One region of the Clostridium sp. BJN0001 genome, then DNA from elsewhere that is predicted to be linked to it. Evidence: a T-box and tRNA genes for the amino acid it is inferred to sense, from the RefSeq annotation. Region 1 holds a T-box; the other holds one or more tRNA genes.

The links. A T-box is a leader RNA that pairs with one kind of tRNA and senses whether it is charged. The one in region 1 lies ahead of argS (arginine--tRNA ligase), so its partner is inferred to be a tRNA-Arg.
Region 2: it encodes a tRNA-Arg, which carries the amino acid that the T-box ahead of argS (arginine--tRNA ligase) is inferred to sense. The anticodon was not compared.

The regions. Positions count from the first base shown of each region.
Region 1 is NZ_CP094971.1:1,944,049-1,949,688, reverse strand. It holds gene MTX53_RS09550 (hypothetical protein) at 31-387, shown strand; gene MTX53_RS09545 (site-2 protease family protein) at 402-1,256, shown strand; gene MTX53_RS09540 (Ppx/GppA phosphatase family protein) at 1,272-2,783, opposite strand; T-box leader at 2,906-3,116, shown strand; gene argS (arginine--tRNA ligase) at 3,169-4,860, shown strand; gene MTX53_RS09530 (nitroreductase family protein) at 4,870-5,403, shown strand; gene MTX53_RS09525 (HAD-IB family hydrolase) at 5,562-5,640, shown strand, end outside.
Region 2 is NZ_CP094971.1:2,148,992-2,154,631, reverse strand. It holds gene MTX53_RS10600 (ABC transporter substrate-binding protein) at 1-330, shown strand, start outside; gene MTX53_RS10595 (hypothetical protein) at 370-1,971, opposite strand; gene rdgB (RdgB/HAM1 family non-canonical purine NTP pyrophosphatase) at 2,053-2,670, shown strand; tRNA gene MTX53_RS10585 (tRNA-Pro) at 2,787-2,862, shown strand; tRNA gene MTX53_RS10580 (tRNA-Gly) at 2,880-2,953, shown strand; tRNA gene MTX53_RS10575 (tRNA-Arg) at 3,064-3,140, shown strand; tRNA gene MTX53_RS10570 (tRNA-Pro) at 3,145-3,220, shown strand; tRNA gene MTX53_RS10565 (tRNA-Gly) at 3,237-3,310, shown strand; tRNA gene MTX53_RS10560 (tRNA-Arg) at 3,339-3,415, shown strand; tRNA gene MTX53_RS10555 (tRNA-His) at 3,420-3,495, shown strand; tRNA gene MTX53_RS10550 (tRNA-Gln) at 3,505-3,579, shown strand; tRNA gene MTX53_RS10545 (tRNA-Lys) at 3,585-3,660, shown strand; tRNA gene MTX53_RS10540 (tRNA-Leu) at 3,671-3,755, shown strand; tRNA gene MTX53_RS10535 (tRNA-Gly) at 3,762-3,836, shown strand; tRNA gene MTX53_RS10530 (tRNA-Gly) at 3,845-3,918, shown strand; tRNA gene MTX53_RS10525 (tRNA-Lys) at 3,926-4,001, shown strand; tRNA gene MTX53_RS10520 (tRNA-Lys) at 4,029-4,104, shown strand; tRNA gene MTX53_RS10515 (tRNA-Leu) at 4,115-4,199, shown strand; tRNA gene MTX53_RS10510 (tRNA-Gly) at 4,207-4,281, shown strand; tRNA gene MTX53_RS10505 (tRNA-Gly) at 4,292-4,365, shown strand; tRNA gene MTX53_RS10500 (tRNA-Arg) at 4,413-4,488, shown strand; gene MTX53_RS10495 (response regulator transcription factor) at 4,666-5,325, shown strand; gene MTX53_RS10490 (HAMP domain-containing sensor histidine kinase) at 5,328-5,640, shown strand, end outside.

The DNA of each region.
Region 1 (5,640 bases):
CTAGAACAATATTTTTAGGAATGAATGATTGTGGAAAAATATAAAAATGCCTATGAGATGTATTATCGTAATATCCAAAACAAGAATGTTAAAAGCATTAGAAATAAGAACCAAAATATAAAAAAATTAAATGTTAATAAAATTGTCAATAAGATTACCGCACAATGTATATTATCTGCTGTGATTATTTCAGCTTTATTTGGATTGAGTTTTATTAAAGACAACAATGTAATAAGAATTTATAGGACTATACGTATGCAGCTTAATAGCAACATTACTATCGATGAGATAAAAAAATACGATTATGAGAATGAGTACGAATTTTTAAAAAACAGAACAGCAGAATGTATGACTTATCTTGAGAGTATAAGAAATCAGCAATATTAATTTTAGGAGTTAATATGAAAAAATGGATAAATGTATTAATTATTGAGCTGATTCTTCTTTTATCACTAACGGCATACAATAATCCGATATTTTTAAGTTTTTTATTTATTATGATTCATGAAGTTGTTCATATTATTACAGCTCTAAATTTTGGATGTAGGCTCAAAAAGACTTTTATTTGGATATTTGGAGCAAATGCCGTTATTTCTGATATCAATGAACTTTCAGAAGATCAAAAATTATATTTATATCTTTCAGGCCCATTATCTAACATTTTTATTGGTATTATATGTATGATGCTTTTTTCTGAAAATATGAATGATTTATTTTTGGAATGTGCAAAAATCAATTTATTTCTTGGAGTTTTTAATCTTGTTCCATCATATCCTTTAGATGGATCAAAAGTTTTAGAGGTTTTGCTTAGCAGAAAAGTTTTATATAAAAAAGCGCAGAATATTATAGAAATACTTAGTTTTATTTTTTGTATAGTACTTTTCCTAGTTTTTTTGATAATAACTTTTCTATTACATAAAATTAATATCAGTTTATTTATAATGGTGATTTTTATATTATATACGATTATTTCTGAAAGACGAAAGAAAATGTATATAATGATGGGTGGAATAGTTTCTAAAATAAGAAAGATAAAAAGAAATGGATACGTAGAAAATAAAACTATTTCAGTTTATTATAAAATTACTCTTTTAAAAGTTCTTATGTTAGTCGATAAAAATAAATTTAATATATTTTATATTTTAAATGATGATATGATAGTTCTTTATATAATGAATGAGGATGAGCTTATTTCTGCACTTAAAGATTATGGAAATATATCACTTGAAAAATATATATTAGAGAAAAATAAATGACAAATTTTAAATTTGTCATTTATTTTTTTGCTTTATTATAAGATTTCTACAAAATGTACTTAAAAATATTTCTTTATTTAAAAGTGCATGAGATATTTCAAGTTCAAGATTTAAGTCAGAAGTTATTGTAATTATGACATCTGAGTCAGTAATCTCTACATTTATGTCTTTAATTGCATTCTCAAAACTTCTGTCTAATTCTTCTGAAATAGATAGAAGCACTGATATATAGTTTATAGCTTTTATATCAAGCTTGTTTATTATAGAGAGATACGGAGTTATTGGAATATTGTTTAAATTTAAGTGAGTACCACCAATTAAAGCACTCATAATAAGTTCTTTATGTGATAGACCATTTATATTTGAATTTAATATGACATAAAACGAATGTCTATAATGATGATAGTAGTCAATTGATATACCGGAATCGTGAAGAAGTGATGATGTTTTTATAACATTATCATATGTGTTTTTAAATTTGTGAATTGGATATAATGAATTGAATAATTTTTGAGTCATATGATATAAATTAAATGAATGTGTCTTGTTTATATGAAGATAGTCCATTATCCCATTTAAGTTAAAATCAAGTACATCTTTTATTTCACCATAATTGTTTTCTATATAATGAAACATTATTCCTTCTCTAAGTCCTCTTCCTGAGATTATTATTTTATCACAGTCTATATAGTTAAGAATTGTATTTAAGATAACAGATCCTCCAACTATTAAGTCAGCTCTGTCTTTTGAAAGTCCTTCAATATTTATTCTTTGTTTATAATTTTTAGATTTAACAAGATTATATATATGATGAACATCATTTTTAGTCATTTCATAATTATGCACAATGTCAAAAGGATATCTTTTTTTATTCCTATCTATTTTATAAATAGCTCTTGCAGTACCCCCTACACAGATAACAGAATCAAATGTATGATCTTTAATCCATGAAATATTAGAAACAGAATCTTTTATTACATCTATTGCAGATATAAGATTGTTTGGAAGTACTCTGTCTCGTAAATCATATTTGTAGGCATGAGTAAGAGTTCCAAATGGAATAACGGTATAGTTTTCGAGTTTCCCATTTTGTACAAATGAAAGATGCGTTGATGCACCACATATGTCAATTATAAGACTATTTTCTATATGCATACTTTTTACAACAGCAAGAAAAGTTGATTTTATTTCATCGCTTTCAGATAAAAGAGTAACATCAATGTTGAAATTAGTTTTTATCTCATTAAAAAGTGTATCTATATTTTTAGCCTTGCTTAAAGAACAGTTTGCAACTGCAATAATGTCATTCACACTAGAAGCTTTGCATAGAGATTTAAATGAACGAACATTATCGAGAGTTAGAGTTATTTTTTTATCACTTATAGTGTTTCCATATATAAGATCTGTAGCAAGCTTAATATCACTTGTAGATTCATCTATAATTTTATAATAACCTGTTTTTAGGATAGTCATTAATGTAAATTTCACAGAATTTGCACCAATATATATAACTCCTATTTTATCCATAATATAAATAAGCTCCTTACTATTAAATAATATCATTATTATATATCATATTACATTAAAAATTCAATAAGTTAATTGACAAGAAAGCTTTTATTTTTGTATAATAAGTTAGATTTATAAAGTTAAATTCAATGATGAGGAGAGTAGTTTATTAAACTAAAATTAAGCGAGTTAGGATTTTGGTGTGAGCCTGATATTTTTTGATAAATGAAGAGAACCTTTGAGAAGCGCCTGAAATGAGTAGGGTTGCCGTCTAAATTTACGTTAAAATTTTAAGAGGTATTTTTTATAAAAATACAATTAGAGTGGTACCGCGGATATTCCGTCTCTTTATTTAAAAGAGACGGTTTTTTTGTTACTTTTTATTAAAAATAGGAGGAAAAATATGAATTATAAAAATTATATAGCTAAAATTATGTCGGATATAACAGATATAGATAAGGAGGAGGCTTTAGGCCTTATAGAGACACCTCCAAAGCCTGAGATGGGAGATTTCGCATTCCCATGTTTTAAGCTTGCCAAAGTTATGAGAAAAGCTCCAAACATGATTGCAGAAGAATTAAAGGAAAAAGTTAATTATGACGGATTTGAAAAAGTAGAATCTTTTGGACCATATTTAAACTTTTTTGTTAGTAAAGCTTCAGTATCAGAAGATATAATTAATAAAGTTTTAGAAGAGAAGGATAACTATGGTGCATCTTCTTTTGGAGAAGGAAAGACAGTATGCGTTGAATATTCTTCACCTAATATAGCAAAGCCATTTCATGTAGGACATTTATTTACTACAGCAATAGGTAATTCGTTATATAAAATGTTTAAAAAAGAAGGATATAGTCCAGTTGGAATAAACCATTTAGGAGACTGGGGAACACAGTTTGGAAAACTCATATCTGCATATAAAAGATGGGTTAATGAAGACGCACTTGAAAAAAATCCAATAGATGAACTTTTAAGAATATATGTAAAATTCCACACTGAGGCAGAAAAAGATCCATCTCTTGAAGATGAAGCAAGAGCTAATTTTAAAAAACTTGAAGATGGAGATAAAGATGTTACAGCTTTATGGAAAAAATTCAGAGATTTAAGTCTTAAAGAATTTCAGAGAGTTTATGATATATTAGGAGTTAAATTTGATTCACTTGCAGGAGAAGCATTTTATAATGATAAAATGGATGCAGTTGTTAAGGAATTAAAAGATAAAAAGCTTTTAGTAAAGAGTAATGGTGCACAGGTTGTTATGCTTGATGATTACAATATGCCTCCTTGTATAGTTGTAAAGGCAGATGGAGCATCTATTTATGCAACAAGAGATCTTGCAGCTGCTATGTACAGAAAGAAGACTTATGATTTTGTAAAGAGTATATACGTTGTTGGTACTCCACAGGCACTTCATTTTAAGCAGGTATTTAAAGTCCTTGAACTTGCAGGACATACTTGGGCAAAAGATTGCGTTCATGTAGGATTTGGTCTTGTTAAGTTTAAAGATAGAAAACTTTCAACAAGAAATGGAGAGATAGTTCTTCTTGATGATTTATTAAAAGAAGCAATAGAGAAAACAACAGAAGTAATAAATGAGAAAAACCCTGATATTAAGAATAAAGAAGATATTGCTAAAAAGATAGGTGTAGGTGCAGTCTTATTTACATATCTTAAGAATTCAAGAGAAAAAGACATAGTATTTGATTGGAAAGAAATATTATCATTTGATGGAGAAACTGGCCCATATGTACAGTATGCATATGCAAGAGGAAATAGTATATTAAAGAGAGCTTCAGATGTAGTAGAAAAACCTGATTATAGCCTTCTTAAAACAAAAGAAGAATTTGAACTTGTAAAAGCACTTTCAATATTTAATGATCAGATAAAGATAGCTCTTGATAAACTTGAACCTTGCATAATTACAAGATATGTAATAGAAGTTGCAAAATTATTTAATAAATTTTATAATTCACATTCAGTATTAAATCTTGAAGATCAGAAATTAAAAGCAGCAAGGCTTTCTCTTGTTAAAGCTTCTCTTCAAGTAATAAAGAATGCTTTAAATCTTCTTGGAATAGATGTTGTAGAAGAAATGTAAGGTGATAAAATGACAGAGTTTATGGACCTTATAGAAAAAAGACAGAGTGTACGTAATTACAGTGATAAAGATATTGAAAAAGAAAAGCTTATAAAATGTATTGAAGCAGCAAGGCTTGCGCCTTCTGCATGCAATGCACAGCCATGGCATTTTCATCTTGTAATTGATAAAGAAAAAGTAGAAAAAGTTTCAGAGTATGTTCAGGATAAAGTAATGAATAAATTTGCTTCAAAAAGCAAAGCTTTTGTTATAGTAACAGAAGAAAGAGGAAAAGTCATATCAAGATTTGGCGGTGCTATAAAAAATCAGGATTATAGAAGTGTTGATATAGGAATTGCTACAGAACATATATGCCTTGAAGCTGCAGAGATGGGAATAGGAACATGCATTATGGGATGGTTTAATGAAAAGAAAATAAAAAATCTTCTTAATATTCCATTTTCAAAAAGAGTAAGACTTGTTATATCATTTGGATATGATAATAAAGGTATACTAAGAAAAAAAATAAGAAAACCACTTGAAGAAATATTAGATATAATTTAATAGATTTATAAATAGGAAAGCTTAAAAATAAAAAAAGCTTTTCTATTTTTATTAATAATAAATAGGTCAATGCATAATAAGGAATAATATATTAAAGTAACAAGCTTTTTTATATTAAAAAAGGCATAATAAGGTTTAGAGTAAAAAGGAGGACAAATATGGCTAATGTTGCAGCATTTTTTGATTTGGATGGAACTTTGTATAGAGAAGGTTTAATCACAGAAATGTTTAAAAAGA
Region 2 (5,640 bases), 200 kb from region 1:
GAAACTAATACAGATATAAAAGTAAATTATACAGAGGCAGATGATATGGAATTTAATGATGATGAATTAAAATCGCATTATGATATAATACTATGTAATTCTGATATATCGGAAGAGAAGAAAGATGATTTTTATTTATCGTATTCTAAATATCTTACTGTGGATGAAAATAATATGATAGAAGATAAAAGATACGCTGAACTTGAGGAAAATTTATTCTTAAACTTTAAAATCTTTCCAGTTGTATTTTTTAATGACAATATAGTATGTTCTTATGAAGATTTTAAGCTAACTATTGATGGAAATAATAATGTTAAATTTCCAAAATAATATCCTGATATAGAAAAAATCTATATCAGGATATAGAAACTACTTATTTTTTTTAGCTCTCTTTTTTAGAGCAGCTGGATGTTTTGCTTTATGCATTTTTACTTTTGATTTTGTATGATTATTTTTAATTTGCAAAGATTCAGAAGGTCTGGGGCTAATAATTTTACTTTCAGGTTTAATATCAGATAAAATTTCATCTTTTTTTGACTGATTAGTTGATATATACTTTTTAAATTCAATTTCATTATCATTAAATCCCATGATTTTCTTTATTGAAGGTTTATAAAAATGTATATTCAAAAAGAAATTAAGCATATTTTTTTCGCTGTCAAATGTATTTTTGGAGACAGAAAAATTCTCTTTTTTTCTTGAATAGCTTATATTTTTTATAAATACTGAAGCAAGTCCACTACTTTCAGGAGTCTGCATATTAGGCATTCTAAAGAAAGTTTCATCTAGCATATCATTAGAACTTAAACTTAAATTTTTATATCTCTCAGCTTCATCTATTGTAGGTGCAGCAGGCCAGCTATTTAAAAGACTTGAATCAACATAAAATTTTCTATAAATACCTGATATTACAGGCTTTAATTCAATTTCTCTTTGTGATTTATCAGAATAAATTATAAGAGATAGTAAGTAACTATTAATTTCATTGCATGAAAATTTAAAATCTTTTTTATCTGAAAGTTTAAGATAAATATTTTTGTCACTATTATAAAGTGATATAAGCTTATCTTCAATATCATAGCTCATATCCTTAAATGTATTTATTTTTGTATGCTGATAAGCTTTCATTAATGCTACTGCAAAGAGAGAGCAATCAGTTATTGAACTCATATAATAATCTTTTTCATAAAATTTTGACATAAGAAAATCACCTATATCTAAAATAAGTTCTCTGCAGTCTTCATTTAATGAATATTCATAAAAAATATTAAAAGCCATGAAGTTAATTAAGTTTTCTGAAAAAGAAAGATCGTATAAAGCATAGTTATATTCTTTAAACATTGAAAGAATTTCTAGTGAAAAATCTTTATACTCATCAGCATTTTTGTCATTATTATTATAATAATAATAAAGATAATAAGCATCCATCATCAAAGCTTGATCAGAAAATTTAAAATCATTATTTTTATCAACAAGAACAAAACCTTTCATATTAGCATCTGATACATTCTTTTTAGTAACAAAAAGACCTTCTGGATTCCTTAAATTTTCAGAGTAAAAATCAAGCTGCTTTTTTGCAAGATACGAATATGATTTACTGAATGAAGGAATATTTCTACTGTCATAATGCGAATAGTATTCACTAAGTTCTAATAAACTTAAAGTCATAAGTGCATTTGAAAATGGAGTAATGTCTTTTTTGAATGAAGATTCATCTAGTCCATGACTTGTTTTACTATGAATAAATAATGGAGAGGCCTTTTTGTACATACATAAAAGTGGAGAAAAATTGTTTAATATGCTAATATCATCTATAGAAGAATTTTTTGAATTCTTAAAAGATGCAAGAAGGCCACATTTTGAATTTAATACTATTGATTTTACTGTTTCTTTTGATAAATGAAATAGCTGGCTTTTTATTTCATTTTGTGAAAGATTATTCATTCTGAAAAAAGGACCAATATATTTCAATGTATTACACCTCTATAAAATTTCTCATATATATAAGTATGAAATAAATATTGAAAAGTGAACAACTAATAAGGAGAAAAAATGAAAAAACTAATTGTTGCGAGTAATAATCAAAATAAAATAAAAGAAATAAAGGATATGCTTAAAGATTTCGATTTAAATATAAGATCATTAAAAGAAGAAAATATCAAGATAGATGTTTTAGAAGATGGAAAAACATTTGAAGAAAATGCTAAAAAGAAAGCATATGAAATATATAAATATTTAATAGAAAGGGGAGACAAAGAATTTTTAGTTTTATCTGATGATTCTGGTCTCTCAGTGGATTATTTAAAAGGTGAGCCAGGAATATTTTCAGCAAGATATGCAGGAGAACATGGAAATGATTTAAAAAATAATATAAAACTTTTAAATAATCTTGAAGGAGTGCCACTTAAAAAAAGAGGAGCACAGTTTATATGTAATATAGCTTTATATACCGATAAAGGAGAATATTATACAGCTTCTGGAAGTGTAAGAGGATACATAACAGATAAAATTATGTTCCAAGGAGGATTTGGATACGATCCTATATTTTTCTATAAACCATTTGAAAAAACTTTTGGAGAAGTTTCAGAAGAAAAAAAGAATACAGTAAGCCATAGATTTAATGCATTACATAACATAAAAAATATAATAAATGGAATTTTAAAGAAATAATGGCGGCAAAAAAGCAACTTTTTTTCATATTTTAACGATATATTGAAAAAAAGTATTGACGAAATGCAAATGATATTGTAGAATAGTCATTGTCGCTAAGAGATGTTTTAAGATATCGGGGTGTGGCGCAGATGGGAGCGCGCGTGGTTTGGGACCATGAGGTCGCAGGTTCAAGCCCTGTCACCCCGACCACTTAAAAAATTTGTTATGCGGGTGTAGCTCAATGGTAGAGCCCTAGCCTTCCAAGCTAGTCACGTGAGTTCGATTCTCATCACCCGCTCCAAAAAAAGTCTTGACAAAAGCTTAGTGATAAGTTACAATAATAATCGTTCTGTGAAGAATCATAGCAATTCATTTGCAGAAGATGTTTAGATGTTAAGCACTTTTAAATATGCGTTTTTAGCTCAGCTGGATAGAGCAACGCCCTTCTAAGGCGTGGGCCGGGGGTTCGAATCCCTTAAAACGCACCAGTATCGGGGTGTGGCGCAGATGGGAGCGCGCGTGGTTTGGGACCATGAGGTCGCAGGTTCAAGCCCTGTCACCCCGACCACTTAAAAATTTAATATGCGGGTGTAGCTCAATGGTAGAGCCCTAGCCTTCCAAGCTAGTCACGTGAGTTCGATTCTCATCACCCGCTCCATTTAAACTTTAATTAGTTTATACAATATGCGTTTTTAGCTCAGCTGGATAGAGCAACGCCCTTCTAAGGCGTGGGCCGGGGGTTCGAATCCCTTAAAACGCACCATGTGGTGGACGTAGTTCAGTTGGTAGAGCGCCAGTTTGTGGCACTGGTTGTCGTGGGTTCGAGTCCCATCGTCCACCCCATATTTAATTTGGGATGTCGCCAAGCGGTAAGGCAATAGACTTTGACTCTATTATGCGTAGGTTCGAATCCTGCCATCCCAGCCAATTTTGGTTTACTAGCTCAGTCGGTAGAGCACATGACTTTTAATCATGGTGTCCCGGGTTCGATTCCCGGGTAAGCCACCAAATTTTAAATGCAGATGTGGCGGAATTGGCAGACGCACTAGACTTAGGATCTAGCGCCTTACGGTGTAAGGGTTCGACTCCCTTCATCTGCACCAAAATAAGCGGAAATGGCTCAGCGGTAGAGTGCCACCTTGCCAAGGTGGACGTCGCGGGTTCGAATCCCGTTTTCCGCTCCAAATACATTGCGGGTGTAGCTCAATGGTAGAGCCCTAGCCTTCCAAGCTAGTTACGTGAGTTCGATTCTCATCACCCGCTCCATTTATATGCGCTATTAGCTCAGTTGGTAGAGCACCTGACTCTTAATCAGGGTGTCCGGGGTTCGAATCCCCGATAACGCACCATTTTAATGAAAACTAAAAAACAATTATGGTTTACTAGCTCAGTCGGTAGAGCACATGACTTTTAATCATGGTGTCCCGGGTTCGATTCCCGGGTAAGCCACCAAATTCCAAATGCAGGTGTGGCGGAATTGGCAGACGCACTAGACTTAGGATCTAGCGCCTTACGGTGTAAGGGTTCGACTCCCTTCATCTGCACCAAAAATAAGCGGAAATGGCTCAGCGGTAGAGTGCCACCTTGCCAAGGTGGATGTCGCGGGTTCGAATCCCGTTTTCCGCTCCAAATATAATATGCGGGTGTAGCTCAATGGTAGAGCCCTAGCCTTCCAAGCTAGTCACGTGAGTTCGATTCTCATCACCCGCTCCATTTTTAAGCAGCTTAGGATTAAGTTGCTTTTTTAATATATTTTTTAAGCACCTATAGTCTATTTGGATAGAATGCAGGACTTCGAATCCTAAGAGGTGAGTTCGAATCTCACTGGGTGCACCATATTTATTTAATAAGTTATTATATTGTAAAGCAGATATAAAATTAGAAATTTTATATCTGCTTTTTTATTGTGATTAAGTTACAAAACATAATTATATATAAGGTTATATTAGAAAATAAATGTTAAACTAATAGTAAATTGAATGCAAAAAGGTAAAAGAATAAATCTTAGGGGGAATGATAGTGAAAATTTTAATAGCTGATGATGATGAAAGAATAGTAAAATTATTATCTGATTATTTGAAATTTAATGGTTATGAAGTTATAACTGCAAAAGATGGAGAAGAAGCAATAGATAAATTTGAACTAAATAAAATTGATCTTATTATTCTAGATGTAATGATGCCTATTTATGATGGATGGATTGTATGTAAAGAAATTAGAAAAACATCTCAAGTACCTATAATTATGCTTACAGCTAAAGATAGCGATTTGGATGAACTTTTTGGATTTGAGATAGGTGTTGATGATTATATTTCAAAACCATTTAATATTGAGCTTGTACTTGCTCGTATTAAACGTCTTATAAAACAAAATAATAAAAATGATCTTCTAATTTATAAAGGAATTAAAGTGGATTCTCTTAAACATGTAGTTAAAATAGATGAAAATACTGTGGAACTTAATCCTAAAGAATATTCTATGCTTTTATATTTTTTAAAAAATATAAATATTGCAATATCAAGAGATACACTGCTATTAAGGGTTTGGGGAAATGAATATTTTGGAGATACTAGAACTGTAGATACTCATATAAATAGACTTAGAAATAAACTTGGGGAATATTCTAAATATTTAAAAACCATACGAGGATATGGATATAAGTTGGGAGAATAAGAATGAATTCGATTAGAAAAAAATTGATCTTAGGTATTTTTATGATACTTGCAGTATTTTTATCTGGAATTTTGATTTATTCACTTACTTTTAAATATTATTTTAAAAGTCAAAGACTTAATGAAATGAAACATGCGGCAAAAGAGGTTAATAATATTATTTCTAATAATATAGAAGATGATTATTCAAATCTTATATATTCAGTTGCAAATAAATATAATGCTGAAATAGCAGTTGAAGATTTATCTGTTCAAAAAACTATATTTGCAACTTATAAAGGCGGAAAAAATAATAGAAATTCTAATATTATGAGTT